Regions from separate parts of the Paenibacillus sp. G34 genome, predicted to be linked through region 1. Evidence: predicted binding sites of a transcription regulator. Region 1 holds the regulator's gene; the other holds the start of a gene.
What was found. Region 1 encodes Rex, which represses fermentation and respiration genes when NADH is low (regulators of the CRP and FNR family bind a similar motif). Its sites were predicted from a motif close to TTGTGAAATATTTCACAA; they were not measured.
Positions count from the first base shown of each region.

Region 2: the regulator Rex is predicted to act here: its motif matches at 6,787-6,804, upstream of nirB (nitrite reductase large subunit NirB).

Region 1 covers NZ_CM166469.1:3,878,030-3,893,801, reverse strand. Annotated here, with positions in the region: gene dapB (4-hydroxy-tetrahydrodipicolinate reductase) at 1-509, shown strand, start outside; gene mgsA (methylglyoxal synthase) at 527-967, shown strand; gene bshB1 (bacillithiol biosynthesis deacetylase BshB1) at 964-1,653, shown strand; gene bshA (N-acetyl-alpha-D-glucosaminyl L-malate synthase BshA) at 1,778-2,938, shown strand; gene AC1VYS_RS17515 (CCA tRNA nucleotidyltransferase) at 2,983-4,281, shown strand; gene AC1VYS_RS17510 (biotin--[acetyl-CoA-carboxylase] ligase) at 4,268-5,245, shown strand; gene panB (3-methyl-2-oxobutanoate hydroxymethyltransferase) at 5,600-6,472, shown strand; gene panC (pantoate--beta-alanine ligase) at 6,520-7,374, shown strand; gene panD (aspartate 1-decarboxylase) at 7,367-7,750, shown strand; gene AC1VYS_RS17490 (tetratricopeptide repeat protein) at 7,792-8,487, shown strand; gene dinG (ATP-dependent DNA helicase DinG) at 8,688-11,549, shown strand; gene AC1VYS_RS17480 (redox-sensing transcriptional repressor Rex) at 11,758-12,414, shown strand; gene AC1VYS_RS17475 (amidohydrolase) at 12,398-13,705, shown strand; gene AC1VYS_RS17470 (DUF5590 domain-containing protein) at 13,751-14,281, shown strand; gene AC1VYS_RS17465 (hypothetical protein) at 14,607-15,134, shown strand; gene AC1VYS_RS17460 (AAA family ATPase) at 15,127-15,772, shown strand, end outside.
Region 2 covers NZ_CM166469.1:4,460,197-4,475,968, forward strand. Annotated here, with positions in the region: gene AC1VYS_RS20375 (DUF58 domain-containing protein) at 1-471, opposite strand, end outside; gene AC1VYS_RS20380 (AAA family ATPase) at 475-1,431, opposite strand; gene spoVAE (stage V sporulation protein AE) at 1,627-1,977, opposite strand; gene spoVAD (stage V sporulation protein AD) at 1,983-2,999, opposite strand; gene spoVAC (stage V sporulation protein AC) at 2,996-3,448, opposite strand; gene AC1VYS_RS20400 (M42 family metallopeptidase) at 4,092-5,165, shown strand; gene AC1VYS_RS20405 (hypothetical protein) at 5,332-5,652, shown strand; gene AC1VYS_RS20410 (hypothetical protein) at 5,674-5,796, shown strand; gene AC1VYS_RS20415 (metal-dependent hydrolase) at 5,912-6,619, opposite strand; gene nirB (nitrite reductase large subunit NirB) at 6,894-9,323, shown strand; gene nirD (nitrite reductase small subunit NirD) at 9,387-9,713, shown strand; gene AC1VYS_RS20430 (formate/nitrite transporter family protein) at 9,774-10,556, shown strand; gene AC1VYS_RS20435 (YfbR-like 5'-deoxynucleotidase) at 10,792-11,421, shown strand; gene AC1VYS_RS20440 (response regulator transcription factor) at 11,422-12,231, opposite strand; gene AC1VYS_RS20445 (cache domain-containing sensor histidine kinase) at 12,248-14,143, opposite strand; gene AC1VYS_RS20450 (ABC transporter substrate-binding protein) at 14,324-15,625, shown strand; gene AC1VYS_RS20455 (carbohydrate ABC transporter permease) at 15,736-15,772, shown strand, end outside.

The DNA.
Region 1 (15,772 bases):
TGGGTGTTACCGGCTTCACGCCGGAACAGATTGAACAACTGGACAAGCAATGCCAGGAGAAAGGTATTGGTGGACTAATTGCACCTAACTTCTCCATTGGAGCGATCCTGATGATGCGTTTTGCAGCACAGGCAGCCAAACACATGCCTAACGTGGAGATTATCGAATATCACGGTGATCAGAAGCTGGATGCTCCTTCAGGAACAGCAATCAAAACAGCTGAATTGATTGCAGCGAATCGTGAAGAAATCCGTCAAGGCAATCCAAACGAAGAAGAAACGATTGAAGGTGCGCGCGGTGGATATTATAACGGATTCCGCATTCACAGCGTGCGTTTGCCAGGTGTGTTTGCACAGCAAGAAGTCGTATTTGGGGATTACGGACAGTCGCTGAAGATTCGTCATGATTCATATGAACGTGCTGGTTACATGCCAGGAGTCAAGATTGGCGTACAAAAGGTGATGGAATACACAGGACTCGTTTACGGCTTTGACCACTTTATCGACTAAAGGAGATTAAGATTGTCATGTTGAAAATCGCATTTATTGCCCATGATCGCAAAAAAGAAGAAATGGTAAACTTCGTTACTGCTTATGAACCTGTGTTTACAGACCATCAATTATATTCTACAGGTACGACAGGTCTTCGAATTATGGAAGGCACATCGCTGCAGATTCATCGGTTTGAATCCGGGCCACTTGGTGGCGACCAGCAGATCGGCGCTTTGGTTGCACAAAATGAAATGGACCTGATTATATTCCTGCGTGACCCGTTGATGGCACAGCCACACGAGCCGGACATCAATGCACTGCTTCGCCTGTGCGATGTACAAGGAATTCCACTGGCTACTAATATTGCAACAGCCGAAATCCTTGTAAAAGCACTCGATCGTGGTGATTTTGCTTGGAGGGAGTTAGTACATAAGTACAAGCCAGACGCGGGATTGAATACGGGTGACTCACAATGAGTCTCGATATTCTCATCTTCGGTGCACATGCGGACGACGCAGAGATTGGCATGGCTGGAACGATTGCGAAGCATACAGCTGCCGGGTTAAAGGTTGGGGTATGTGACCTGACCCGTGCGGAAATGTCCTCCAATGGCACCGTGGAGCGCAGAACCGAGGAAGCGGAGCAAGCCTCACGCGTCCTCGGTCTTTCGTGTCGAACAAATCTCGGACTAGCTGACCGTGGGCTTTATGTTACACCGGAACATGTACAAGCGGTCACTGCTGAGATTCGCAGACATGCTCCGCGCATCGTTTTCGCACCGTATTGGGAGGACCGTCATCCGGATCACATTATGTGCAGTAAACTGGTGCAAGAAGCGGTATTTAATGCGAAGCTTCGAAATTATATGCCGGACATGCCAGCCGTGCAAGTGAAGGAAACTTATTTTTACTTTATTAACGATATCGGTCCTACGGATTTGATTGTAGATATTACGGAACACTATGAACAAAAGGAAGCCTCACTTCACTGTTATCGTTCTCAGTTCGAGCAGGGCGCAGGCATTGTATCTACACCGCTGAATCAAGGTTATATTGAACGGGTAAGGGCACGTGATTCCTTACTTGGACAACGAAGCTTCATCCCGTTTGCAGAAGGATTTGCAACGACAACACCTTATGTAGTGAAACAGTTTGGCGTCTAAACGGCGCTACCTGTGTATATAGATAGAACCATATATTTACACTTGAACGGAGATGGCATCAATCAATTTCCGTTGCATGATATCAACCTGCAATATGCGGGAGATCAAAGGAGCGTCCAACCGGATGGATCAAAAGTTAAAAATCGGAATCACCTGTTATCCGTCCCTCGGAGGATCCGGGGTTGTCGCAACGGAACTCGGCAAATTGCTGGCCGAACAAGGGCATCAGGTACATTTTATTGCGAACAGCATTCCGTTCAGATTAGGTAAGTTTCAGAAAAACATTTTTTATCACGAAGTAGAGGTTAACGATTATTACGTGTTTCGGTATCCTCCGTATGACCTGTCTTTAGCAACCAAAATGGCTCAGGTGGCAAAGGCTCAACAGCTAGACTTGTTACACGTTCATTATGCAGTACCGCATGCGGTATGCGCTTTTCTCGCCAAACAGATGGTCGGGGACAACCTCAAAGTGGTTACAACCCTGCACGGAACGGATATCACGGTACTGGCTCAGGATGAATCGTTGAAAGATCTGATTCGTCTTGCAATCAATGAAAGTGATGCGGTAACAGCTGTTTCTCAGGATTTGATTCGCGAAACGGTTGAACTGCTGGATATTCAGCGTCCAATTGATCTGACCTATAATTTTATAGATAAACGTGTCTATTACCCAAGAGATGCAGCGAGTCTGCGCCGTGATTTTGCTGCCCCTCATGAAAAAATTTTGATGCATATCTCGAACTTCCGTCCAGTCAAGCGAACACAAGACGTAGTGGAAGTATTCCGGCAAGTTCAGGAGCAAGTTCCAGCGAAATTGTTGTTTGTGGGTGAAGGCCCGGACTTGCCCAAAATTCAATGTAAAATTAAAGAACTCGGCTTGAGTGAAAAGGTTCATTTTCTTGGAAGACAGGATGATGTTGCTCAGGTGATATCGATGGCCGACATTTTAATGCTTCCATCCGAGAAAGAGAGCTTTGGTCTGGTAGCACTTGAAGCGATGGCATGTGGTGTGCCTACGATCGGTTCAGAGGCTGGCGGTATTCCGGAACTTGTTGTGCATGGGAAAACAGGATTCCTCTCTCCGATCGGGGATACGAAGTCCATGGCTGAGAATGCGATCCGTCTTCTGACGAATGAGCGTTTGGCTGCGGATATCCGTGAGGCATGCCTTCATCGTGCACATCATGATTTCTGCAATGATTCCATCCGGCAGGAATATGAACAGATCTATTATCGTGTGCTTGGAAGAGAGATCCCGAGTCTGAATCCTGTTTCCGGATGATTTAGGGAACGAACCACAGCAGGTAAGAAAAGAGGTGATATGTGGTGGTTCAGTGGACACAAGCCGATGGTGAAATGGCAAAACAGAGTGAGAACGTACTCGCTAGATTAAATGATCATGGTTTCGAAGCCTATTGGGTTGGCGGTTGTGTTCGTGATGAAATGCTGGGGCGCGCTGTGGATGACATGGACATTACGACCTCTGCTTCCCCAGAGCAAGTTATGGCGTTATTTGATGACTGTATACCGACAGGATTACAGCACGGGACAGTGACCGTTCGCTCGGGCGGTTTTTACTTTGAAGTGACGACCTTTCGAACCGAGTCGGAGTATGAGGATAATCGCAGACCAGCAGCAGTACAGTTTGTTCAGGACATCAAGGAAGATTTAGAGCGCCGGGATTTCACCATGAATGCTCTTGCAATGGATGTGAAGGGAGCTATGGTTGATCCTTTTGGCGGACAAGTTGATATTAAGCAAGAGCTTGTCCGCTGTGTGGGGCTGGCGGTTGAGCGATTTGGTGAGGATGCGCTGCGTATGCTGCGGTGTGTAAGGTTCGCTTCCGTCTTTGATTTCAAGATTGCGTACAACACATGGAAAGGACTCGTCGAACAACGCGAACTGCTTCGGCATATTGCTATGGAACGAGTCCGTACCGAGATGGTAAAAATGATGGCGGGTCCTCATCCGCTCAAAGGATTGGAATTGTTATTCCGGAGCCGGGCACTAGAGTATGTCAAAGCTCCAGTGGATTCCTCCAGATTCAATAAAGAATTGCTTGCTGGCATGCAGCATTTGTCAGGAGAGCATGTATTATTGCGATGGTCCTGTGTATTGCTAGCCGGTCATTATGACAGGGAAGAAGCAGATAAGTTATTGCGACAATGGACCTTTTCAAATGAGCAACGTGTTCGTATTACAGGGGTGCTTCAGGTGGAGCAGCAAGTGACCGCTTTTGTAGAGCAGTGCGAGAATGAACAGAAGCTGCGGGAACGCTGGATTGTTACGGTGCTAACTTGTGGTGCACAGGCCGCCAACGACTGGATGTTGCTGCAAAAGCAATTACCCAGACATTGGCGTGACAGTTCGAACAACGCACATGAACGGATGGTGAAGGTTCAGTCTCACGCTGCAAGCTGGAGTCAATCCATGCCAGTTCACGAAATAAAAGAACTCGAAATCACTGGTGAGCAGGTGTTGCAATCAGTGAACCGCAAAGGCGGACCTTGGCTCGGACAACTTATGAAACATCTGCTCAGGGAAACGGCGATTGGAAATATAAAGAATCAGCATGAGGCGTTATGTGCTGAAGTGAAACGGGTGGCTGCGAATGACCAAGCATGAGGACTTATTACATATGTTGCTTCATGCTGAAGGACAATTTGTATCAGGCGAGGAAATTAGCAGGCATCTGTCCATCAGCCGAACTGCGGTATGGAAACATGTCAATAAACTGCGGGATATGGGGTATGAGTTTGAAGCTGTTTCCCGTAAAGGATATCGTCTGATCACCAAGCCGGAAAGTATCGACGGGACAGCTCTCCAACTGGCACTGAAGACCGCGACATTTGGTCGCAAAGCGATCATGCTGTCCTCAACCTCATCTACACAGGCTGATGTTCTCAAGCTGGCTGAAGAGGGTGAGGGGGAAGGTGTGGTGGTCTTCGCAGAAGAACAGACGGGAGGCAGGGGGCGATTTGGACGCAAGTGGTTCTCTCCTCCTGGAAAAGGGATATGGATGAGCGTGCTGTTGCGCCCTGAATTACCGTTGCACCATACACCCCAGCTTACTCTTATGACGGGTGTGGCTGTATGTCGAGCGATTAAAACATTCACAGGCGCAGAGGCTGGCATTAAATGGCCGAATGACTTGTTGATTAATGACCGTAAGATATGTGGTATTTTACTTGAATCTGCGGTGGAGGATCATCAGGTTCGATATTGCATTGCGGGCATTGGCGTAGATGTGAACTTTGATCTTCAAGATTATCCAGAAGATTTGAAGCAAATCGCCACGTCGATCCAGATTGAAACAGGACGGACAATTGATCGAACCGGACTTGCGGCTGCTATTTTGACCGAGATGGAACATCTGTATTTCTTATATCAAAAAGAGGGATTTGGAGTCATCTCGTCACTATGGGAAGCACTGTCCGTCTCGCTGAATCGAAAGGTTACGGTTACGAATCCTCATGGCATCATTGAGGGAACCGCTGTAGGACTGGACTCTTCAGGAGCTCTGGTTGTGCAGACGCTAGAAGGGGTACGCCAACTGATCATATCTGGCGAAGTAACTTGGAAAAGCTGACATTTTGTCGACTTTTCTTGGATCATCTCGAACATAAGACGTGAACTTTGAGCAGAACTTTGGTATACTGTTTTCGTGAGGCGGTATCGGGCTATTATGACCGAGCTGCACTCCGATGAGCAGTAACCTTTGTTCTGCTTGATGCGTTTTACGCAGACAAGTAGGACAGCAATAGCAAGGAAACAAAGGAATAAGAACTAATGTGTTGTTGGATTCTGCTCTGAGCCGAAGAGGACCGAGACAGAAGGGACGATCGCAAGTGACTCTTTTTTGACTTTTCGGGACTTTTTAGTGGAAAACTAAAAGGTTTTTTTTGTTGCGTTTAATTGAAAAGATGAGAGGGGCACAAGACCAATGGCTAACAAACAAGCATTAAACATTGTGAAGATGAAAAAATATAAGCAGGATGGCATCCCGCTTAGCATGATTACAGCGTATGACTATCCGACTGCTCTGATCGCTGAAGAAGCAGGCATTGACATGATTTTGGTAGGAGATTCACTGGGCAATGTCGTATTGGGTTACAACTCGACCTTACCAGTCACGATTGATGATATGGTCTATCACACGCGCTCCGTTGTGCGTGGTGCGGAACATACGTTTATCGTTGCAGATATGCCTTTTATGACGTACCACGGAAGTATCGATGAAACATTGAAGGGTGTACGTCGGTTGATGCAGGAAGGGCATGCTCATGCGGTCAAAATGGAAGGCGGCGTTGAAATCGCGGAGACGGTCAAAGCTGTTGTGCAAGCAGGTGTGCCTGTGCTTGGACATATCGGACTGACACCGCAATCGGTAAATCAGATCGGTGGTTATCGAATTCAAGGCAAGGATGCTGCAGATGCCAAACGTCTGATGGATGAAGCCAAAGCCCTTGAAGCAGCAGGTGCATTTGGCATCGTTCTTGAACTCGTGACGGAAGAAGTGGCCGAGGCAATCTCGAAGGAATTGTCGATCCCAACCATTGGCATTGGAGCAGGGCGTGGGTGTGACGGTCAAGTGTTAGTTTTCCACGATGTGGTTCAATATGCTTCGCCTTACACACCGAAACGTTTTGTTAAAACTTATGGCGATGTAGGAAGTCTGATTCGCAGTAGTATCGAAACATATGTAAAAGAAGTGAAGAATCGCTCTTTTCCGGCTGAAGAACATGTCTTCAGTGCAGCGGATGGTGTGCTCGATGGATTGTATGGACAACGCAAAGAAAAGGTGGAAATTCGCTGATGAAAGTCATACGTACGATCGCAGAGTTAAGACAGGAACTAAGCTTGATGCGTAAAAATCAAACCGTTCATTCCGAAGATACCGTGGTCGGCCTGGTGCCAACTATGGGATACCTGCATCAAGGCCATGCCAGCTTAATGCGGGTAGCGAGACAGCAGAGTCATATTGTTGTCCTAAGTATCTTTGTTAATCCGATTCAGTTTGGCCCAAATGAAGACTTTGAGAGTTACCCGCGGGATGAGAAACGGGATGTCGAAACGGCTCGTGCTGAAGGAGTGGATATCGTATTTATTCCCTCCGTGGAGGAGATGTATCCCCAGCCGACGCAAACCACGATTACGGTATCCGGGATTACCGATCGCTTATGTGGGGCATCTCGGCCAGGGCACTTTAACGGGGTAACTACCGTGGTTTCCAAGCTGTTTAATATGGTGCAGCCACAAAAAGCCTTTTTTGGCATGAAAGATGCGCAGCAGGTGGCAGTGATCGAGCAAATGGTAAATGATCTGAATATGCCAGTTGACATTGTGCCTTGTCCCATTGTTCGGGAGCAGGACGGTTTGGCGCTCAGCTCACGTAACGTCTATTTGAGTCCAGAACTGCGTCAGGAGGCCCTAGTTTTGTCTCAGGCACTGCGCGCGGCACAAGAAGCAGCCGAAGCAGGGACAGCCTTAACAGCGGATGATATTCGACGCTTGTTGCGCGAACATATTGGCAACTCAGCACATGCGATTATTGATTATGCAGAGATTCAGGCTTTTCCAAGTCTGGAGCCACTTGCAGACGAAGACGAATTGAAGGCATATGATGATCTGCTGATTGCACTGGCTGTGAAGTTTGGGAAAACAAGACTGATTGATAATATACGTATTCAGAAAATGGAGGTGCTGTCCCATGTTTAGAACATTAATGAAATCCAAAATCCACCGTGCTACTGTTACGGAAGCTAACTTAAACTATGTGGGTAGCATTACCATTGACGAAGATCTGATGGAAACCTCAGATCTGATGGAAAATGAAAAAGTGCAAATTGTGAACAATAACAATGGTGCTCGGCTCGAAACCTATGTAATCCCAGGTCCACGTGGCAGCGGGGTTATCTGTTTGAACGGTGCAGCGGCTCGCCTTGTACAACCTGGAGATACGGTAATTATCATTTCCTACGCCATGATGTCTCAGGAAGAAGCAAATACACATCAACCAACGGTAGTGTTCGTGGATGGTCAGAACAAACCGGTTCAGATGATGAAAAAGGAAGTTCACGCCACGATTTTGTAATCGACTGGGAGCACGAATGAAATCGGCCCATCCAGCAAAAAATGAGTACAGGTCACTGCACTAATCCATTTTCCAAGGGTGGGGATGCATCGATGTTCCAGCATGTTTTCGCCGAAATGAACGACATGTTAGATGAAATAATCAAGAGCTATCCTTCCGCTGAAGGTCTGAACAAACAGGAGCTGCAACAGAAATGGAGTTTGCTCAAACGTATGAGTGACGGGATGTTGGATGAATGGCTGATGTTTGAAGAAAAGATGAGTCAGATCCGGGAACGGGAATTCGAAAAACCGGGTTCCCTTGAACCGGAGCAAGAAGCGGTAACAGCTCTGCCTGAACTTCATCTGGAATATTTTAGCCGCGGGCAAGGATACTTCAAACTTCAGATGTATGCACAAGCCATTGATCAATTCTCACGGGTGGTACACGACTACCCGGATAGTGCTTTAGCCCGCTTTTATTTGGCACTCGCTCACTTAAGTCTGGAGCAGATATACGAGTCTGAAACGCATTTACAGCAGATTATGCTGCTTAAGGGATCAGCAAGACTCAAAGGCCTTGTATGTAACGCACTGGGCTGTATTCAAGCGAAGCTTTCCAATCCGGAAGCAGCATGTTCCTTGTTTGCACAGGCCCTTCAGTTTGACCCGACGTTGACCGAACCTCTGTACAATATGGAAGCTTGCAGGTTGAACAAAGGTAAATTGCAATATGCAAACCAGCTAGGGTGTGTCTGAAAATCTGCACATGCACTTCAGTCTGTTTCAAGACATGTCCAAATTGCCCTGAATTGAAAAGCACATTTGGCAACAAAAGAACGGTGTTTCCTCCTTTGGCATAGCGGCGGAAACACCGCTTTTTTGTCAGTTAATTTTCAAATGCCCTTTTTTTTGCTATGCTGTAACATAGACTGGAATGGAAGGGATCGTATATTGCAATGAAATTTGCCGTTTTGGATTTCGAAACAACCGGCACGCAGTCCGACGGTGAGATTATTCAGGCCGGACTTGCCATCATAGACCATGATTACAGCATAACTCAAATATATAGTTCTTATGTAAATCCGGGTGTGCCGATTCCGCCATTTATTACGGGATTGACTGGAATTACAGAAGAAGATGTCGCAGATGCTCCGTCTCTTGAAGAGATGATGATGGAGATGGTACCACTACTTGACGATGTGGTTTTGGTGGGCCATAACGTTGCATTTGATTTTCATTTTTTGCAGAATGCGCTCGACCGTTGCGGGTATTTACCGTTTACAGGCCGCATTCTGGATACCATTGACTTCTTGAAAATTACGTTTCCGTCGCTGGGTTCATACCAGCTCGGTTATGTTTCGTCTGAATTCGGATTTGAGCACGATCGTCCCCATCAGGCAGACAGTGATGCACTGGCAACAGCTCATGTGTTACTTAAATGTCTGGATGAACTGAGAGACCTACCGCTAATTACAATTCAGCGTCTTAGCGATCTGTTTGCACCAGAGGACAGTGATTTGGGCTGGTTTTTTGACGGGCTACGTGCGGAGAAGGAAGCTGAACCGATTCAAGACCTTGATGGCCATACGTATTACCGCCAGCTCGCACTGAATGTCAGCGATTGGACAGAAATTGGAGCACCCCGTGATGAGAGAGAAGCGAACCCGCTGGACGGTGTGAGCTTTGATCAGTTCATGGATCAAGTGCGAACCAATCTCAAAGAAACGCTCGATCATTATGAAGAGCGTGAAGCACAAACACAGATGTTTGGCAGCGTGCGGCAGGCGCTGGATGAGGAGAAACATCTTTTGCTGGAGGCCGGAACGGGAACAGGGAAATCTCTGGGATACTTGTTACCTGCTATTTATGAAAGTGTAAAACAAGAACAGAAGGTGATGGTAAGCACTCACACCATTAACTTGCAGGAACAATTGCGTGAACGGGATATTCCGATGCTGACGCAGGTGGTTCCTTTTCCGTTCAAAGCTTCCGTGTTCAAGGGGAGAGGGCACTATCTCTGTCTCCGTAAATTCGAACACAAAATCAACAAACGTGAATTTGCTACGCCGAAAGAGGACTACTTCACGGCAGCACAGATGATCGTATGGCTGACACAAACGGAAACAGGTGATGATGAAGAACTGAACCTTAGCGCACGCGGAGGAGACTTCTGGGAAACGGTACAGAGCGAGTCTGAGTCCTGTCTGGGCAGATCTTGTCCGTGGTTCCGCAAGTGCTTCTATCATCGAGCTAAACATGAGGCAGGGCTATCTGACATCGTCATTACCAACCACTCCAAGCTGTTTACCGATGTGAAGGCTGCCCATCAGCTATTGCCGGCATATGAAAGTTTGGTTATTGATGAGGCTCATCATCTGGAGGATGTTGCGGGTAAACATTTGGGTCTTCATATGAAGTACTTTACTCTCGTACACACACTGACACGCTTGTTTAAAGATAGTCGTAATGGTCAGCTTCCGATGCTTCGCTCTCAATTGTCAGGGCACGAGAACGGTGTACAGTGGGGTTCAATGGTGGATCAGATGTTTCCTCTCGCCGTGGAAGTGAAGGAAATGTGGGATCGTCTGAGCGATGCTCTGTTTGGTCTTTTGCCTGAACGGACTGATGCTTCTCCAGGGGAGACCGGACAGTTCTCGCTACGCCTTAAAGCATCTCAAAAGCCCGCGAAGTGGCAGGAGTTGCAGGATTTGGAGAACCAGATTTTTGTGACTTTGGGTGATTTGGTTCGTAAAGGGGACAAGTTGCTGCTCGAAGTGAAAGAGGATCAGGATGATTATCAGTCCGACAGTCTGATCACGGACATCACTGGACTCTTGAAAGATCTGACGACGATGAAGGAGAATTTAAGGTTCTTCATGCGTATGGATGATGCCAAGACGGTGTACTGGATGGAGGCGAGCGGTCAATTCCGCAGCAAGTCACTTCAGCTGTATGCTGTTCCGGTAGATGTAAGTGCACAACTGAAAGAGATGTTTTTTGATAAAAAGAAAAGCGTTGTACTTACTTCGGCTACGCTATCGGTCGATAAGTCATTCCAGTTCATGATTGAGCAGCTTGGCTTACAGGAAGCTTCCGACAATAACCGGCTTCTGACTTCAATGCTTCCTTCTCCGTTCAATTATCGGGAACAGGCATTGTTAGTGATACCGCGTGATTTTCCAAGTCTGAAAGGCAGTGTAGGAGATGCACATTTTGTACAGATGCTGGTGCATTCTCTTGCAGAGACCGCCATTGCAACACAAGGGCGCATGATGGTGCTGTTTACCTCCTATAAAATGCTGCGTCAAGTGTATGAACCCCTGAAAGAGGCTTTGTCCGGTAATGATATCTCGCTACTCGGCCAGGGTGTGGACAGCGGCAATCGCTCCAAGCTGACCCGTCGATTCCAGGATGCCAAAGCTGCCGTTCTGCTGGGGACGAGCAGTTTCTGGGAAGGTGTGGATATTCCGGGAGAAGCGCTGACCTGTCTTGCCATCGTAAGACTGCCGTTCCAGCCTCCCAACCATCCTCTCCTTGAAGCGAAGAGTGAATTGTTGCAAGAGCAGAAGAAAAATCCATTTATGAAGCTATCTGTGCCTCAGGCTGTCATCCGGTTCAAGCAAGGATTTGGCCGACTTGTTCGTACGGGGAAGGATCGCGGTATCGTCATTGTATATGATACAAGAGTGATTGAGGCTTACTACGGCAAGTACTTCCTGTATTCACTGCCGGGACCCAAAATGGAGCATATGCTCACGGAACAGATGGTTCCACGCATCGCTGAATGGCTTGATCGTGCAGCTGAGAAGCAAAATTAATGAATTGTAGGCTATAATATTGCATTGCACATCTACATGGCGTTAAACTCGAGGAAGACTTCGAAAGGGCAACGCATATTTGAACTTATAATCCCAATAATACGGGCATTCTGTATGAGGAATATGCATGGATTTTGCATGTATACAGAATGCTCATCTTTTCAATATTTATTACATTTTATCGTGGCAATGGTAAGGGGGAGCAAGAATGAAATCGGATAAAATATCAGAAGCGGTAGTAAGGCGTTTGCCTGTATATTTGCGTTATTTGAACGAGTTGGTTCAGCGTGAGGTGACAACGGTTTCCTCGCAGGAGCTCGGCCAGCGATTGGATCTAAACCCGGCTCAGATCCGCAAAGATTTGGCTTATTTCGGAGATTTTGGTCGCAAAGGAATCGGTTACGACGTCTCTTACCTGATTGAGAAGATTCGTCACATTTTAAAAATCGACCAGCAAATTAATGTGGCTCTGGTCGGAGCCGGTAATCTCGGACACGCACTGTCCAATTACAATGCATATCTGAAGGACAATATGAAAATTGTAGCTATTTTTGATGCCTTTGGGCCGAAGATTGGCAGCAAAATCAACAGCCTGACGGTGCAACCGATGGAAGAGCTTACGGAAGCGGTACAGAAAGATAACATCCGTATCGGCATTATTACCGTACCGGATATAGAAGCTCAGAACGTTGCCGACCAACTGATTGAATCGGGAATTGAGGCGATCTTGAATTTTGCACCAACGATTCTAAAAACGCCTCCACATGTTCGCATTCATCATGCTGATTTTACAACGGATTTGCTTAGCTTGGCTTATTATTTGGAAAATGGGAAGGAAGAAGAGCAGAATGACAACAATGAATAAATGGGTAATCCACAATGGTAAATTCGCAGTTAATGAAGGCGCGAACTGGACTGTAGTTCAAGGGTATATGGTCATTGAAAATGACAAGATTGTGCATATTGGTGAGACGCTGCCGGATGGAGACGAAAACTTGTCCAAAGTCGATGGAAAAGGACTACTCTTCCTGCCGGGTCTGATCAATACGCATGGTCATGCGGCGATGTCTCTTCTTCGTGGGCATGGTGATGATCTGGCACTACAAGTGTGGTTGCAAGAAAAAATGTGGCCAATGGAAGCGAAAATGACGTCAGAGGACGTGTATTGGGGAGCATCCCTTTCGGTACTTGAGATGTTAAAAGGCGGAACAACGGCTTTCCTGGACATGTATGATCACATGGATCAGGTGGCTAAAGTGGTTGAACAGTCAGGGGCTAGAGCTGCACTGGCTCGTGGCGTAATTGGACTTTGCTCCGAAGAAGAGCAGATGCGGAAACTCGAAGAGTCCGCTGCATTTGCGCGTGAATGGAATGGACAGGCTAATGGACGCATCACAACCGTGATCTCCCCGCATGCACCGTATACATGCCCTCCAGATTACATAGAGAAGCTTGTACAGGTTGCACATGATTTAAACCTGCCACTTCATACCCACATGTCTGAGACATTACGTGAAGTGGAGCAGAATGTGACCGATTACGGCCTGCGTCCTGTGGCGCATTTGGAGAAGCATGGCTTCTTCTCACGTCCTTCACTCGTAGCTCATGCTGTGCATCTGAACGACGAAGAGATCGAGATCTTGGCACGTCATGATGTAGCTGTCTCTCATAATCCAGGAAGTAATTTGAAGCTTGCATCGGGTGTTGCCCGTGTCCCTGCTCTGTTAAAAGCAGGTGTTACCGTGTCTCTGGGAACAGACGGACCGGCAAGCAATAACAATCTGGATATGTTTGAGGAAATGAGACTGGCAGCTTTAATTCATAAAGGAGTATCGGGTGACCCAACCGCCGTGCCTGCTGGTGAAGCATTGCTTCTGGGAACAGGTTACGGTGCGAAGTCCATCTTCTTGAAAGATACTGGAGCTCTGCAAGTTGGCAAAAAGGCCGATTTTATCGCACTGAACATTGAACAAGCTCATTTTTATCCGCATACGGACTTAATCTCCCATTCCGTTTATTCCGCTTCAGCTAAAGATGTGGAACATGTATGGGTAGACGGAAAACAGGTCGTCAAGCATGGTGAATGTTTGACATTGGATGAAGAGCGCATTTTGCGGGAATCCCAGTTGGCTTTTGATCAACTGCTTGCTCGTTAAGAAGCACCTGAAATCCGCAGTTTTTAGGGAAAGGAAGTTCAACTCTTGAAGAAAAAAAAGAAGTGGATTTGGATATCGCTGCTCATTCTCGTTCTGATCCTGTTTGGACTTCAGCAATATTACATCTACGTCACGCAGGATCAGCGTCAGGAAGAGGCATTGGCGATTCAAGCGGCCCAAAGCCAGTTGGGAGTTACATCACCCGATGAGCTGCGAAAGTACGTGTGGGGCGAAAAGAGTGATGCTGACAACATCTACTGGACGATGACAGCCAAAAACAAAGATAATCAAGATATCATGGTCTGGGTCAAGTTTGATAATAACAATCAGCCTGTAGAAGGCACTGCAGGAGTACACAGTGAGTTACTGCAGAACGGTATGTCGGAAACGCAGATTCGTAACCGATTCAGCTCTGACGTGCCGGGTGGTGAGATCAAACGGATCATGCCAGGTGTCGTGAATAATATTTACGTATGGCAAGTGTACTATAACGATGATACGCATAATTATTATCGTTTTTATCGGTTTAGCAATGGAGAGCAAGTAGATTTGGTATATACGTTACCGAATAGCTAACCTCGTCAGTACTCTGGTCTGATCAAAAGAACTTCAATTCAAATTCGTTTCTCATAACAATAAGCAAAAAACCGGCAGACGGGATACCGACTGAACCGGTTTTTTCGCATTCCAATCATCGGATGAGATTTAAATAGTTAAAATTAATAATTTATTCATATTTTCACCTTCGATATTGTATATACGATATGATATACTCATTTATGTACTGAAATTAATGACAAACGCAAATAAATCTGCAATTAACGTTGCAGACAAACATGTACAGCTAAATATATAAGCCTGTAGAACGAGGATAGGCTCATTTTTGGGAGGGGTAATTCATTTGAAGCTGAAAGTATTGCCTATTGTTCTTACTGCCGTTGTTTCTGCCGTCCTGTTATTTGGAGGTTGGTTCTTATATCGTCAAGTAGCAGTACAAAGTCCGATTGAAAAGATGGTGACTCAGTACGAAGGTGTGAACAGTGTTCAGTTAACTATTAACCGTAATGATGTGCAAATGAAACTTGATTTGAAGCCAAATGTAGATTTGGGTAGATTGGTTCAATATATTCATAGAGAAGGCCAGAACCTGATCGGCTCGCGTGCGTTAAAACTAGACGTCGTGGACCACTCCAATGAAGCACTGGAAAACTGGTGGGGGGATGCCATGTTTACGGTAGCTCAAGCGATGGAGAACAAACAATATGCCGAAATTACACCGACGTTGTCGAAGATGGCAACGGGGGGAATCAAAGTTAATACAGCGATGGATGACAACAATGTTTATGTGAGTCTGCGAGACGGAGAAGCCAGCAAGTTCATTATACTGCCGCGTGTACCCGGTCAGATAGGAGTGTGGCCTAATGCCTAAATGGACAAAAGAAGCAGCCATAGGATTTGTTCCAGTTGTAATCATTTTTCTTGCTTTTATCGGTGTGAATATGGTTCCGATTTTGATTGCTGCATTGCTGGTTGGTGGTTTGTTATTCATGATGCAGATGCGCGGCGGAATTACGGTAGGAGCTGGACAAGAGCGTAAACGGAAGAAAAAAGGACCTTCCAAATTAACATTTGAAGAAATTGGTGGTCAGGATAGTGCCAAGCAAGAGTTAAGAGAGGCGCTTGACTTTCTAATCCGTCATGAAGAAATCCAAAAGTTCGGGATAAGACCAATGAAAGGCATTTTGCTGACGGGCCCTCCGGGAACAGGGAAAACATTGATGGCTAAAGCAGCGGCTCACTACACGGATTCGGTTTTCGTCGCTGCATCAGGCAGTGAGTTTGTCGAAATGTATGTAGGTGTAGGTGCCAGCAGAATTCGAGACTTGTTTAAGGATGCCCGAACACGGGCTGCGAAGGAAAACAAGGAGAATGCTATCATTTTTATCGATGAGATTGATGTGATCGGCGGTAAACGTGAAGGGGGCCAGCAGCGCGAGTATGATCAGACCTTAAATCAGTTGCTGACCGAAATGGACGGAATCTATACTTCCGATACGCCTAGAATAT
Region 2 (15,772 bases), 580 kb from region 1:
AATATCCTCGCTGGCACACTCTGTTTCCGAAAAAACATACTTTCCCCGCTCAAGCGGAGGTGTTTGGAACGACAGTTCACCAGCACCCCGCATACTTGGAATCAGACTTTCTTTAAACGACCATGTTTCTCCATTGTGCCGATGCAGTATCTCACGAACAACAACATATGGAAGCGGGAGAAAACCCGGAATGGTCAAGCTCAGCTTCACCTGAACCTGATCACCGGCGTGAAGCAGTTCTTCATGATCCTGTCCGGAAGAGAGCCTACGTATGCCCTGAGCCCTTTTCACGCCGCTGAATCCAGCAATCGCAAGATACAGGCAGAGTAGCGTTACCATGGACAGTAGCATAAGCGAGGTCTTTCCTCCCTGAAACAAAACGTACGCCAGACAGCACATCCACACCACTACGATGCCCCAAACGCGAGGGTGGCGCAGGCCTCGATTGACTGTAGTCAAAAGCGGTCTCATGAACTATTGTCCCATCGACACAGGCACACGAACCTGTTGTAATACGGAATTCAGAACGGCCTCTGAGCTCATGCTATCCAGTCTGGATTCAGGACGAAGAACGATACGATGAGAAATCACATATGGAGCCATCGTTTTCACATCATCCGGCAGCACGTAGTCTCGCTCCTGCAAGAAGGCAAAAGCTTTCACCGCCATCATGAAAGAGATTGCCGCCCTTGGACTAGCACCCAGTAATACAGACGGGTGCGTACGGGTGTGGCGAACAACATCCAGAAGATAATCCATAACAGGATCTCCGATGAACACCTCTTTGATCTCCTGCTGAATAGCCGAGATTTGATCCATATGAGTGACAGATTCAAGCCGATCAACCGGCTGACCCGATTGATGCTGCTTCAGTAATGTTTTTTCAATATCTTTGTCAGGATAACCCAAACTGATCTTTAACATAAAACGATCGAGCTGTGCTTCAGGCAGCGTATATGTTCCCTCAAAGTCAATTGGATTTTGCGTCGCGCATAACATGAAAGGGTGTGGCAAATCGTAAGTGTCACCGTCTACGGTTACACTGCGCTCTTCCATGACTTCCAGCAAAGCTGATTGTGTTTTGGTTGTCGCACGGTTAATCTCGTCCGCGAGCAAAATATTGGTCATGACCGGGCCTGGTCGGAAATAAAAACGCTCGTCTTTAGGATGAAAAACAGAAACACCCGTAATATCACTTGGTAGAATATCAGGATTACATTGAATACGCCGGTATTCCCCGCGCATGGATTTCGATAGTGCTTTGATTAACTGTGTTTTGCCCGTTCCCGGTACGTCTTCAATCAGAACGTGTCCGCCTGCAAGCAAAGCTGTGAGTAGAAGTTGAATTTCAAAGGATTTCCCCATAATGCAGGATTCCAGATTCGAACGAACTGCAGATATGATTTGGATCGACTCTTTGCGCACAGGCATGTGGTCTAACCTCCTAAAAAAGCATACAGATTTCCTTTTATTGTACATGATCTAGTGTCACGAGTACACTCGAAGGAACTCACAATTTGTTTCCAGTCGTCTGATTCACCGCATTTAACGCATGAATACGACAAAAAAAAGGCTATGGATAATGTTCATCCGAAGCCTCATCTTATCATTGGATTCATTTAATTTTTAACCTTTGGGCCGAACAACCAGTGCTGCGAGAAATGAAAAGATAATCGCCGACGATATCCCAGCTGCCGTGAGATCAAAGATACCAGTAATTACGCCGATCCAGCCCTCTTTTTCCAGCTCAGTCAACGCTCCATGCACCAATGAATTGCCAAAGCTCGTGATGGGCACCGAGGCACCTGCACCTGCAAACTTCACCAGAGGGTCATACAGTCCAAATGCGTCCGCTACAGCACCAGCCACCACTAACGTACTCATCGTATGTGCAGGTGTCAGCTTCGCACCATCCATCAACAGCTGTCCGATCACACAGATCAGACCTCCAACGATAAAAGCCCAGAGAAATTGCATATCTTTTAACCCTCCTGTTCAATTGCGACAGCATGTGCAATACATGGAATGCTTTCACCCTGTTGGTATGAGAGCGGAGACAGAAGTGCCCCGGTTGCAACCACAAGTACTCGTTTCAGATCACCCTTTTGCATCCGGTTCAAAATATGTCCATAAGTTACGGTAGCGGAACAACCGCAGCCGCTTCCTCCCGCAACGACTTGAGTCTGTTTCTCACGATCATAGATCATCAGTCCACAATCGTTGAAAACCGTCTGCTCCATTGGAATACCTTCCTTATGCAAAAGCTCCTTGGTAATCGGCAAGCCAACAGATGCCAGATCTCCTGTAACAATCAAATCATAATACCCAGGTTCCAGTCCGGTATCTCTGAAATGAGAAATAATCGTATCTGCCGCAGCGGGAGCCATAGCTGCTCCCATATTAAAGGGATCTTTGATACCGAGATCCATGATCCGTCCAATGGTCGCTTTGGCAATAATCGGCCCTTCACCCGTGCGAGAAACAACACCACACCCTGAGCCTGTAACGGTATACTGCGCATAAGGCGGCTTCTGCGAGCCATACTCCGTTGGATAACGAAACTGCTTCTCCACCGTGCAGTTATGACTTACCGTTCCGGCAAGTACGTAGTCGCCGGCACCGGAATCCACAATCATGGAAGCCAGCGCTAACGTTTCCATGGAGGTGGAGCAGGCTCCAAATACACCCAGATAGGGTGCACCCAATTGCCTTGCCGAAAATGAACTGCTGATAATCTGGTTCATCAAATCGCCACCAACAAAATAATGCAGCTCTTCTTTGGTGAGATTGGCATTCACTAATGCTAGCTGGGATGCTTGTTCAAGCAGTTTCCTCTCCGCTTTTTCCCACGTTTTCTCACCAATCTCAAGATTGTCATAAATGTAGTCAAAATCAGAGGATAACGGCCCTTTGCCTTCATCTGGCCCTACAACGGTAGCTCTCCCTATAATTCGCGGCTGATGATCATACTCCCATGTCTGGCGGCCCAGCCGTTTCATAGATGCCCACCTCCGAATCCCAGAAAGGCATACACGATCCCTATAATAAACGCTGCAACGACTCCAAACACAATGACGGAGCCGGCAAGCTTGAACATGTTTGCTCCAACACCGAGCACCAGTCCTTCGGCACGATGCTCCAAGGCAGCCGAGCACATGGAATTCGCAAATCCTGTGACTGGGACACCTGTACCCGCTCCCGCCCACTGCGCAATTTTGTCGTACACACCAAGACAGGTCAGAATCACGGAGATCAGGATCATGACCGCGACAGTAGGACTTGCAGCCTCCTTAGATGTCATGTCCAACCCAGCCATAAACGCTTCCTGGATCGCTTGTCCAATCAAACAGACAGTTCCCCCCACCAGAAAAGCTTTGATACAATTTTTGAAAATTGGACGTGAAGGTTCATGTTTTTTGGCGACTTTTTTATATTCCTTCTCATCCATCGACAGCGATGAAGTTTTCTTCTTTCCAGTTGCAGATTGTTCTGGCAAGCACAGGACCTCCTTTATGTGAATGGTTTGCAGTTATAGCTGAATGGCGATTGTGGAGCACTTCTATTCATTGTTTGTTATTATCGGGAAGGTTATGTATCCGGCGAGAGACAGCATATGTTTCCAAAGAGAAAGAGATGGGGAAGTTATATAGATCGCGCCGCTTCATTGGTTCAAAACCTGTTTAGTCTATAAATAAAGAAGAATGATGACGAGCAAAATAAAAAGTACAATGAACAACACCTTCTCATTACCTTCTTCAGGAGGCATCATCTTGTATCTCGGCTCCTTCCTAAGCTTGAACGTCATTAACCGGACAGCCTGATTACGTAAGAATATGGCTCCCATTTATAATCTTATTCGAGCAGACCGTTACAGGACTGAGACAAAAGCGGATGAAAAGACGGAAAATCCTGAATAAAACCACAAAAAACATGCCTTAAAAACGTAACATAAACATGGACAATCACTTGTACAAGGTTCATACTATAATGTGACCAGTGGTTAATAAGTCCTTTGCACGAAAAAAGGACATCAGCCTAGTAGCCGTTCTACTATGAGCTGATCTACATATCAACAGAGGAGTTGTTGACACATGAACGAAAAAACGTTGGACATGTTCCGCACGTTAACGGAATTCCCTTCCGCCTCCGGTTTTGAACGCGAGCTGCGCGGCTGGATGAAAGAGCAAATGTCCGCCTATACCGATGAATTTGTACAGGATCGTCTGGGGAGTCTTTTTGGTGTACTGCGCGGAGAAGAATCTGGGCCTAAAGTTATGGTTGCCGGACATTTTGATGAAGTAGGTTTTATGACCTCAGGTATTACAGAAGCAGGTATGGTTAAATTTCGTCCACTGGGTGGATGGTGGAGTCAGGCTGTACTATCACAGCGTCTTCAGATCATTACACCTGAGCGCCGGATTACAGGCGTTGTCGGGTCTACACCTACTCACCTGCTGGATGAATCCCAACGCAACAAACCGGTAGATCTGAATTCGATGTATCTAGATATTGGTGCAGATGACCGGGCAGAGGCAGAATCGTGGGGTATTCAACCGGGGATGCAAATCGTACCGCTCTGTGAATTCACACCGATGGCCAATCCTAAGAAAATCATGGCAAAAGCTTGGGATAACCGTTACGGTGTTGGACTAGCCCTTGAACTGATGGAAGAACTCCATAAGGTAAAGTTGCCTAATATACTTTATTCAGGTGCAACGGTTCAAGAGGAATTGGGTCTGCGCGGTGCACGTACAGCTGCGAATCTCATTCAACCTGACATTTTCTTTGCACTGGACTGTAGTGCAGCCAACGACATGACAGGTGACAAGCAATCCTTTGGTCATATCGGTCAGGGTGCATTACTCCGCATACTTGACCCTGGCATGTTCACTCATCGTGGTATCGTTGAATATGTTCAGGACACAGCTTCCTCCAATCAGATTAAAATGCAATATTTCATCTCGCCAGGCGGTACTGATGCCGGTCAGGTTCACTTGAGCGGTATTGGTGTACCTTCCACCGTCATTGGCATCTGTGGCCGATATATTCACACCTCTTCTTCCATTATTCATACGGATGATTATGATGCAGCCAAAGAGCTGATCGTAAAACTGGTGAAGGGTCTCGATCGCACAACGATGGAAACCATTATCAATAACGCTTGATCCAGGAATAGAACAAAATTTTGTGAGCTTAAACACAGAGATACCTTATCGAATCTTTCTTCGGGGTATCTCTTTTTCTATTACATATAAACAGATTAATTGTTCGAACATGTCGGGAGTGGAGTACATAAGATATTAAACACATCAACCAGCGGGGGACCTTTATATGGCAATGAGGAGGACTGGAAAATCAAATAAAGGTTCCAAAAAACAAAATGCTGCAAACTCCCTTTTGGGTGGCAATATAAAAGGAAGAAATCTTGAGCTAATCGTGGCAGCACTTCTAGTTAGCGGAAAATTAAGAGTGGATGCGGTGACTTTGTTTCGCGAAGCTACTCTTGTTGTAGAACTGGTTGGTCAATATAAAACACTGCAAAAAGTTACACCGTCCAATCAAGACAAACTGGTGCAATTTCTGGATGAGATTGGTGGCGATATGACACTTAACGACGTCATACGTGCTTTCCAGCAAAGAATGAACTCCTAACGCCAAAGAAATGAGGTTCGAATGATGTCTGACTTTGACGGAAATGGATTTGCCGAGCTGTTAATTGTAGTCATCTTGGTCGTTTTGTTTGTATTTGGCTCGTCTGATATTGACGCGTTGACAGATTCACCATCACAAGGCTAAGGCTTTACCTTTGTAATGATAAAATCAGAAACATACCACAGCAATCAGATCATGAAAAACGCCAGTTCCAAGGCTTGGACTGGCGTTTATTCGTAACCCGGGAAATTTACCTACACTACAGAAATAAAGGCGAGAATGCAAACCATGCCAAAATCAGTGTTAGAATTACGCAGACATTTTCTACAACTGCCCCATGCTTGGTTCCCGTACTCATCAGGTTTGCCCGGATGCGCAGCTTTAACGGCGGCAAAGGCCGTATCCCCCGATTGGTCAACGAATCAGCAATCAAATGTAGAGCATAAGCGGAGCCTCCAGCTACCCAAATTTCTGGGCCTTGCTGCTGCGTTGTACTGTACAGTAACCCCGTCCAAACAGCTGTTCCATACAAGGTATGGGTTAAGCCCCTGTGTGTAAGTGTCGTGCACAGCATAAGCAGGCTGCCTGCAATCAGATTCCACGGAGCAAAAGCATGACCATAAAAGACCAAGCCCAGTCCAATGGCAAACATCAATACTTTACGCAGCGAGCGCGATGGCAGGAACGACACAAGCCCAATCAATATGGCGAGTAGCAAATTCCACGGTTTCGCGGGTACGTAAAAATACACAAATACAGCCGCAGGCAAAAGAATAGTCTGCAGCAACCGAATCAGACTGCTCGGCAGGGCTTTAGAAACCAGCAATGAATTAGGCTCATCAATATCAGGCAGCAATGAGCCAATCAGGGCTACCGTTACTGCCGGAGCTGTAACCTGCAATCCCATCAGCTGTAATACTGAAAGTGAAACGCCTGTACTGATAATCAGGTGGGATCTTCCCATCATGATGCAAAAACGTCCTTTCGAGAATATAGGGAACGCAACCGACCCCAATCTGATCATACCTCGAAAAGTAATATAAGAACAATAGTTCGTATTTCTTATTTCTGAAAAATATTTTTACATTCGTGACGGTCATCACACTTATTTTAATATGAATGATCTATCGTAATTAGTGAAATAAATCACATTACAATTGAGTTAGTCGATGTATAATTCAAATATAAGCCATTAAAAATGTTGGTAAATGTACAGGTTTATCCAAGGGAGGGCTACACACATGAACGGAAATAAAGAAAAATTAGTCGTGATCGGTAATGGTATGGCCGGAATCAGCACGGTGGAACAAATTCTAAAACTAACTTCACGCTTTGATATTACGGTTTTTGGTACAGAACCTTATCCTAACTACAATCGTATTATGTTGTCCTACGTACTGGAAGGTAGCAAAACGCTGGATGACATTGTCCTTAATGATCTCCACTGGTACGAGGACTACGGCATTACGCTTCACACAGGAACCACGGTTGCCCGCATTGATGCCGAGACTCGTGAAGTAGTAACCGAAGATGGACACCGTGCTCCGTATGACAAAATTATCATTGCAACGGGGTCAAGTTCTTTCATCCTCCCTGTACCCGGACATGACAAGCAGGGTGTCGTTGGTTTCCGTGATATCGCCGATTGCAATATCATGCTGGAAGCTGCAAAAGAATATAAAAAAGCAGCTGTCATCGGGGGCGGACTGCTAGGTCTGGAAGCAGCCAAAGGACTTGTGCAACTGGGTATGGACGTTACTGTTGTGCATCTGATGGATGATCTGATGGAACGCCAGCTGGACCCTCAGGCTTCGGCCATGTTGAAAGCTGAACTGGAACGTCAGGGAATCAAGTTCAAAATGGGAGCCCAAACTTCCGAACTGCTGGGTGGTGAACGGGTTGAAGGCATTCGTTTTGCCGACGATTCTGTGCTGAATGTTGATTTTGTAGTCATGGCAGTTGGTATTAAACCGAATACAGCCGTGGCCCGCGAAAGTGGTATCGAAGTCAACCGAGGCATCATCGTGGATGACTACATGCAGACTTCATTGAAAGACGTTTACTCTGTTGGGGAATGTAACGAACATCGCGGTGTATGTTACGGACTTGTAGCGCCACTGTTTGAGCAAGGAATGATTCTTGCGAAACATATTTGCGGGGTCGAAACAGCACCGTATGAAGGCTCGGTTGTATCCACCAAATTAAAAATTTCGGGTGTAGACGTCTTCTCTACTGGTGAATTCATTGACAGCCCGGAACATACCGTGATTTCGCAAAAAGACGACTGGAAACGAACGTACAAAAAAATTCTGCTTCGCGACAACAAAATGGTAGGTGCCGTTCTCTTCGGAGACATTACCGATTCTGCCGAACTGCAGAAACTGATCAAAAACCAAACGGAAATGACAGATGAATTGTATAGTTCTCTTATGGGTACAGGCTGCGGCGGTCACAAAAAAACAACTTCTGTTGAGACAATGCCGGAAGACGAAATCGTCTGTGGATGTAACGGCGTAACCAAAGGTGCGATCGTGGATGTCATTACCAATCAGGGTCTTACCACAATTGATGAAATTAAAGCCTGCACCGGTGCAACCCGCTCTTGCGGAGGATGTAAACCGGTGGTCGAACAGATTTTGCAATATGTGCTTGGAGATGGCTTCACTGCCGGGGGCAAACAGGGAATCTGCAGCTGCACATCCCTCGGACGGGATGAGATTGTTGCTGAAATCCGGGAAAAAGGCTTGCAAACAAGCAAAGAAGTGATGAACGTACTTGGCTGGAGCCAGCCTGAGGGTTGCTCGAAATGCCGTCCGGCCATCAACTACTATCTGGGCATGATCTATCCAGACACACATGAGGATGAAAAAGAATCCCGTTTTGTTAACGAACGTATGAATGCCAACATTCAAAAAGACGGAACTTACACCGTTGTACCTCGGATGTATGGCGGTGTAACGACACCAGCCGATCTGAAAAAGATCGCCGACGTTTCGGTCAAATACGATATCAAAGCGGTTAAAGTAACAGGCGGTCAGCGTCTTGATCTCATCGGTGTCAAAAAAGAAGATTTGACTAAAGTATGGGCTGAGCTGGATATGCCTTCGGGTTACGCTTACGCGAAATCGCTTCGTACGGTTAAAACATGTGTTGGCTCCCAATTCTGCCGCTTCGGCACACAGGATTCGATGGCCATGGGTGAGAGAATCGAACGTAAATTCGAACGACTGGATCTGCCAGCCAAATTCAAATATGCTGTAAACGGTTGTCCTCGGAACTGTGCGGAAGCATGCACGAAGGATATCGGAATCGTCGGTAATGATGGCGGCTGGGAAATCTTCATCGGTGGTAACGGCGGGATCAAAGCAAGACTCGCTGACTCACTGTGCAAAGTGAAAACCGATGATGAACTGATTGAATTGTGCGGAGCTATCATGCAGTATTACCGCGAGACAGGTAACTATCTGGAGCGTACTTCGGAATGGGTAGAACGCATGGGGCTAGAGCACATCCGCTCGGTTGTTGTGGATAACGTTGAGGAACGTAAAGCGTTGATGGAACGGATCGAGTTTGCCCTTGCACAAGTGGTAGAACCATGGCAAAAAGCGATTCGTGATGAAGAAGGTCAAAGCAAAATGTTCCATAGCATCGAAGTTACGGCTCGCCCATAAACAAAATCATATGTTGTTGGATTCAAGTAGAGAAATAAATGGATATAAAAGGAGTGGTTTACGATGACAACCAAACAAACAGGCACGTATTTCCCGGCTGGAGCTATAGATGAATTTCTGCCACGCATTGGCAGAGTTGTCGAGATCGAAGATCTTCAGCTTGCGGTATTCCGTGCTTCGGATGGCACCATCTTTGCTGCTGACAACCATAACCCCCACCCTAAGGGTGGGCCGCTGGCGGAAGGCATTGTCTCTGGACACTATCTCTATGATCCGCTGTACGACTGGAAAATTGATTTGACAACAGGTCAGGTGCAAGCACCAGACAACGGTCAAGTGCAGATGTATCCGGTTAAAGTGGAGAACGACCGGGTCTGGATTGCTGTATAACCTCTGCTCTACTGTAACATTGGGGATTCGGATTGATGTTGACTAATGGGGGAAAACATGATGTATACACCAAGTGTTGAAGGAATTATTGAAGCAGCCGTCAAAAAGAGAGATCAGATGAATTCAAGTTTGCCACGTTACATGGTCGCTGCCTTAATGGCAGGTGCATATGTGGGACTTGGCATTATCCTGATCTTCAGTATCGGGGCTCCGTTGCTCGCGGCACATTCACCACTGCAAACGATGCTGATGGGCATGTCCTTCGGACTCGCCCTGACGCTGGTAATCTTTGCTGGATCGGAACTGTTCACAGGTAATAATATGTTTTTCACGATGAGTACACTTGCCGGGCGGACCACCGTAAATGATACGCTGAAAAACTGGGGACTTGTCTTTCTGGGCAATCTGATCGGTGCCGTCCTGCTCAGCCTGCTGATTGTCGGAAGCGGCCTGTTCAAAACAGCTACCCCGGAGCATCTGCTGTTCGTCGTATCTGCCAAAAAGATGGCTGCTCCAGTAACTGAACTCTTCTTCCGCGGCATTCTCTGTAACTGGCTCGTATGTCTGGCCATCTGGATGTCTGCCCGCTCCAAAGAAGATATTGCCAAGCTGGTTCTCATCTGGTGGTGTCTGTACGCCTTTATCGCAAGCGGATATGAGCACAGTGTAGCCAATATGACACTCCTGTCCCTGGCTTGGCTGTTGCCTAACCACCCGGATACGATTTCTCTCGCTGGATGGTTCCATAACATGATTCCAGTTACACTTGGTAACATCATCGGCGGCGCCCTGTTTGTCGGCATGGCCTATTGGTACACTTCACCGGTACGCAAAAAAGCTTAATGTTATGATTGTTCCTACGTTTCTATTAGACATAGATACTAAAATGAAGAAATTTTACTGGCAATCGTTCTTTATCTCACAGCCACGGTATGCTGAACCTGATTCAGCCCCCGTGGCTTTTTGATCTTCCTTTTACAAATTTACAAAGGGTGCATACATCTTTAATCTCCGGTTAACATAACAGCAGTATAGTCGGTGTATCGACCACCCAAACTAGCAAAGGATGATCACATCTATGGGAATCCATACGTACTTTCGATCGCTGAACGACCTCGAACGTATCATTCGAACTCCTGGCAAATTCAAATTCGAAGAACATTGTGTTTCTGCCCACTCCTGGAAAGTCGTACAGTATGCCAAGACACTTGCCGACATCGAGGAACAGCAAGGCGTGAGCATTGATTGGAAAAAGTTATACGAAATTACCAGTAGCCACGATTATGGCGAAATCTTCATTGGTGATATCAAAACACCGGTCAAACACTACTCGCTGGAGCTTCGATCCATGTTGCAACAGGTGGAAGAAGGCATGGTATCCCATTTTATTCATGAGAATATCCCACCTGAGTTTCAAGATATTTTCCGCAGACAACTGCGCGAAGGCAAAGACAACTCCGTGGAAGGGCTTATCCTTGAGGTAGCTGATAAAATGGACCAAGTGTATGAAGCATTTGCAGAGTTGCAACGCGGCAATACGGAAAAAGAATTCATTGTCATGTACCGCTACGCATTGATCAAGATTAAAAATATCGACCTCCACTGTGTTCGTTATTTCCTCAATCACATTCTGCCTGATATCATTGAAGAAGGTAACCGTTCCCCGTTTGATATCCGCAAAATAACCGAAGAAGCGTTGCAGCAATAATCAGCTCAGCCCATCCGGATTGCCTTGATCCATGGACAGAGCTTTTTTTTGTACCTGCCACTGCTGCCGATATTCGCTCGGATACAGACCCGTTTTGTTTTTGAAAATCCTGCTAAAATAATGGGAATCCGCATACCCTACCGCTCCGCCAATGGTTTTGTTATCCATATGCTCATACGCTGCAAGCAGACGTTTGGCCTCGTTTAGTCTCAGACCCGTCAGGTATTTCAATGGTGTCTCCCCTGTTACCTTTTTAAAGCATTTCCCTAGATAATCTACGCTAAAATGCATCTGTGCTGCCATATCCTGCAATGTAATCTCATGCATGTAGTTTTGTTTGAGATAGAGTTTGACCGACACTGCAATATCTTCCGCCTTTACCTGATCGTCCAACACGATACTTACATGAGACAATGAATCCACAGCGCTTCCCAGCTTCAGCTCCATCGCATCCAGTAGCGCACGAAGCTGTTCTTCCGACAACGGTTTAAGTAAATAATCTTCGACTTTATACTGGATCGCCTGCCGTGCATATTCGAACTCATGATACCCGCTAAGGATGACAATTTTAACATGCGGGTAAGCAAAATAAAGATATTTCGCCAGCTCAAGCCCGTTCATCACGGGCATCTGAATGTCGGTGATGACCAGATCAGGTACATTCTGTTCTATAAGTTGCAACGCCTCCTGACCATTCCTCGCCTCCCCGATGACTTCAAACCGTGTATTCAGCTCTTTGAACTTGCGTGAAACATTACGACGAATCAACGCCTCATCCTCTACAATTATGGTTCTGTATTTCACCGTCATATTCATACGTTCGACCCTACTCCTTTCGAATGGAACCTCTTATACGAATGCTGACACCGCCGGTAGATTTGTTTTCGATACACATCCTGGCTGCCGGACCATACCATAACTTCAATCGAGCCCAGATATTTTTGAGTCCCATCCCGTTAATCTCAAGGTGAGGCATTTGATCCCATTCCTGAGATTCATCGATATAATGCACAAGTTGTGCAAGCGTTTCAGGCTCCATGCCGGGGCCATTATCTTCAACGTGAATCTGCCAGGTCTTCTGATCGATATGCAATTCACCCGTGATATGCAGTTTCCATGGCAGCGTATCACTCAAACCGTATTTCATCGCATTTTCGAGCAAAGGCTGAATGATCAGCATCGGAACCCGGATATCTTTCATCTCATCAGGGATCGAGAACTCGTAGTGTAAATCATCCTCAAAGCGAACTTTCATACATTCAAGATATCGTTCACAATACTCAAGTTCGTGAGATAGCGGGACGCCGTTTATGCCAGAAGTAGAAATATAACGAAGCATGGAAGCAATATGATCGCAGAACACCACGATCTGTTTATTCATTCCCTCCTCCGCCATGATACTTATATTGGTAATGTTGTTGTATAGAAAATGCGGATTCATCTGTGACTGCAATGCCAGCAACCTCGCCTCTGTCTCCCGGGTTTTGATGGCCATCTGGTCTTGAAAAGACTGCACAAGCTGCTGATTCAACCGGATGAAGGTATCATTCAGCTCTGCCAGCTCCCGGATGGACGCAGGATGGTCCAGCTTGAATAACAACTGACCAGCCTCCTGACCTGACATCAGGTCGTTTTCACCTGTTTTCTGAATAATGCGCTGCAACCGATGAAGCGGCAGGGTAACCCTTTTCGAGATCAGATACGAAAACAACAAAATAATCAACAGGGTAGCTAGCGTAGCACCTGCAAAGATCCATGCCATCCGGTTCAAATTGGAAAAAAGGGACTGCTTGGACTGCATGACAACAACAGTCCATCCGGTTTCCTGGGATGTCATATACGTCATCATCTGCCTTGACCCCGTAGGCGAATGGGTGACTTCCTGCATCGTTTCAGGCGGGGATGTACGATGTTGAATCAGCTTCATTTCTTCCGAATAATCAGCTGAAGCTGAAGAGGAATCAGCAGCTAACGTGGCTGAAGGAAGCGGGTACAACAAGGTATCCTGCTCATCCAGCACATAGACTCGAAGCTCCTTATTACCTACTTGCAGCTCGTGCAAATACTGGAATAGATCTTCGGCAAGCTGCAAAATTTCAACGACACCCTGACTGACATAATTACCGTCCTTGTAGACCCGTGTAAGCGAGATATAGGGTTGATCCGTTCTCCCTTCCCCGGTGGGCATGGGCAATGCACCACCTTGTAACAGACGAATGACACGCCAGCCGCTCCGTTCCCAGGTTTCCTTATACCAGGGGCGCTGCTTCAGATCTACCGGAAGCTGTCCGTTGAATACTCCCGCCCCCAGCATCTTTCCATTCACATCGTAAATGTTAGCCTGTTTGGCCGTATTGGAGCTGCTAATAATCGCCATAATGACATCAATTAGTGTAGTCGTGTCCTTATACAGCGAGGGGTCACTTGTCATCGTTCGTTCACCCCCCTCTGCCGGGGCCAAGTAATGACTGAAATGCTCCTTGACCAGATTGGAATATACGATATTCATGGAGAAATTGTTCATTTTCACAACTTCCTGATCCAGATGACTAACAATGGACAACCCCAATTGTTTTTGCTGCTCTTCACTTCGATGACGAATATCACTGGTGAGATACACATATAACAGGCCAGCCACAATAAGGGAAAACGTAATAAATACCGCTGAATAATACGCAAACAAACTCTGTTGTAATGTTCTGAATCGATACCGCAATTCCATACCCCCGTCTTCATTATCAACATCTGCGTATCTTCGATGACTTCGAAAATGTCCACCTCGAAGAACGCTTTTGTCTATTGAGCCTACTCGTTATTCAAAGTAAAGTTATCCACATAAGAATACGCTTACATAAAGCGTTTCGGCAAGTGCATAAATGATTGAATTTTAGGGAGGTTCAAAATGAGAAAACGATTTCTTTTTTCAATGACAAGTATGCTGCTTCTCTCTGTCCTGCTGCTTGCTGGCTGCAACTCGAACAAAAACGCGGAAGGCACAGGCAAGGTCACACTGACCTTCGGCACAAGCCAATCCGGTATTCCACGAACGGGGATTATGCAGACGATGGCGAAGGAATACGAGCAGGAAACCGGGGTCAAAATTGATTTTCAGGTGGTTCCTGATGCGCAGTGGCGTGATCTGATCAAGGTAAAACTGGCTTCCGGTGAGGCTCCTGATATTTTCAATGTAGATGTAGACCCGCTGAGCATGCCAGCCAATGTCAGACCAGAAGAAAATGCAATTGATCTGACCAATGAGGAGTTTACGGGACGAATGTCAGAAGAGATTTTGCCTACCGTCAGTCATAATGACAAGGTATACGGGGTTTCTTTTGCCCCTACGAAAATCTGGTATGTGTACTATAACAAACGTATCTTTGCTGACCTAGGTATTGAGCCTCCTACGACCTATGCTGAATTCAAAGCAATTAGCCAGAAAATCAAAGATAAAGATATCATTCCATTCTATCAAGCTCCAGCGAGCGGCTGGTATCAGGTGCTACCGTTGTTCGAGACCGGGCCGAACTATGAGCAGAAGGGCGCAGGAACCTATGAAAAGCTGAACAATAATGAGATGAAGGTCGCAGACTTGACCCAATTGAAGACCGTTATCGAGCAATTGAAAGAATTTGCTGATCTTGGCTATTTCGGCAAAGACTTTTTATCCAATACAGTAGAAGCAGGAATTGAAGCATTTGGACAGGAAAAAGCTGCAATGCTGCTGCGGGCCCCGGGCACGGAAAAGGAAGTCTCTGAAGCCTATCCGGCGATGAAAGATAATATGGGATTCTTCGTGATGCCATGGGGAGACAATCAGACGATTGGTGTGAACCCCGGCGGTTCAGCGGCCATGTTTGGCAACAAAAACAGCAAACATCCCGAAGAAGTGTTGAAGTTTTTCCGCTGGATTACCGAGCATGATCATCTGCAACAGGTGTTTGATGGAGGCGAAGGAAATCTGACGATCTGCTGGCCCGAGATCGAACCGAAGCTGACACAGGACTACATTGATTATGAGAAAAATCATGAGAAGGGCACCGTCATGCAGGCTGCCGTAAAATATATCGATCCACAGTGGATGGATATCGGTAAAGACTTGTCAGGCATGTTTGCGGGAGCGATGACCCCTGATCAGATTCTGCAAAATATTGATAAACGCCGCGCCGAACAAGCCAAAGTGCTGAAAGATGAGAAGTGGCAGTAACAGCCGGAGGTTATCTCGGAAACAAATGCATAACTGGAATGGAGTTACTCCATCGGTCAAACGCTGGGGTGCTTCTTCCCGTTTGGCAGGAAGGATTGGTGTTACGGGTTATGAATACGAACAAAATCTACCCTTGGTATTTCTCAT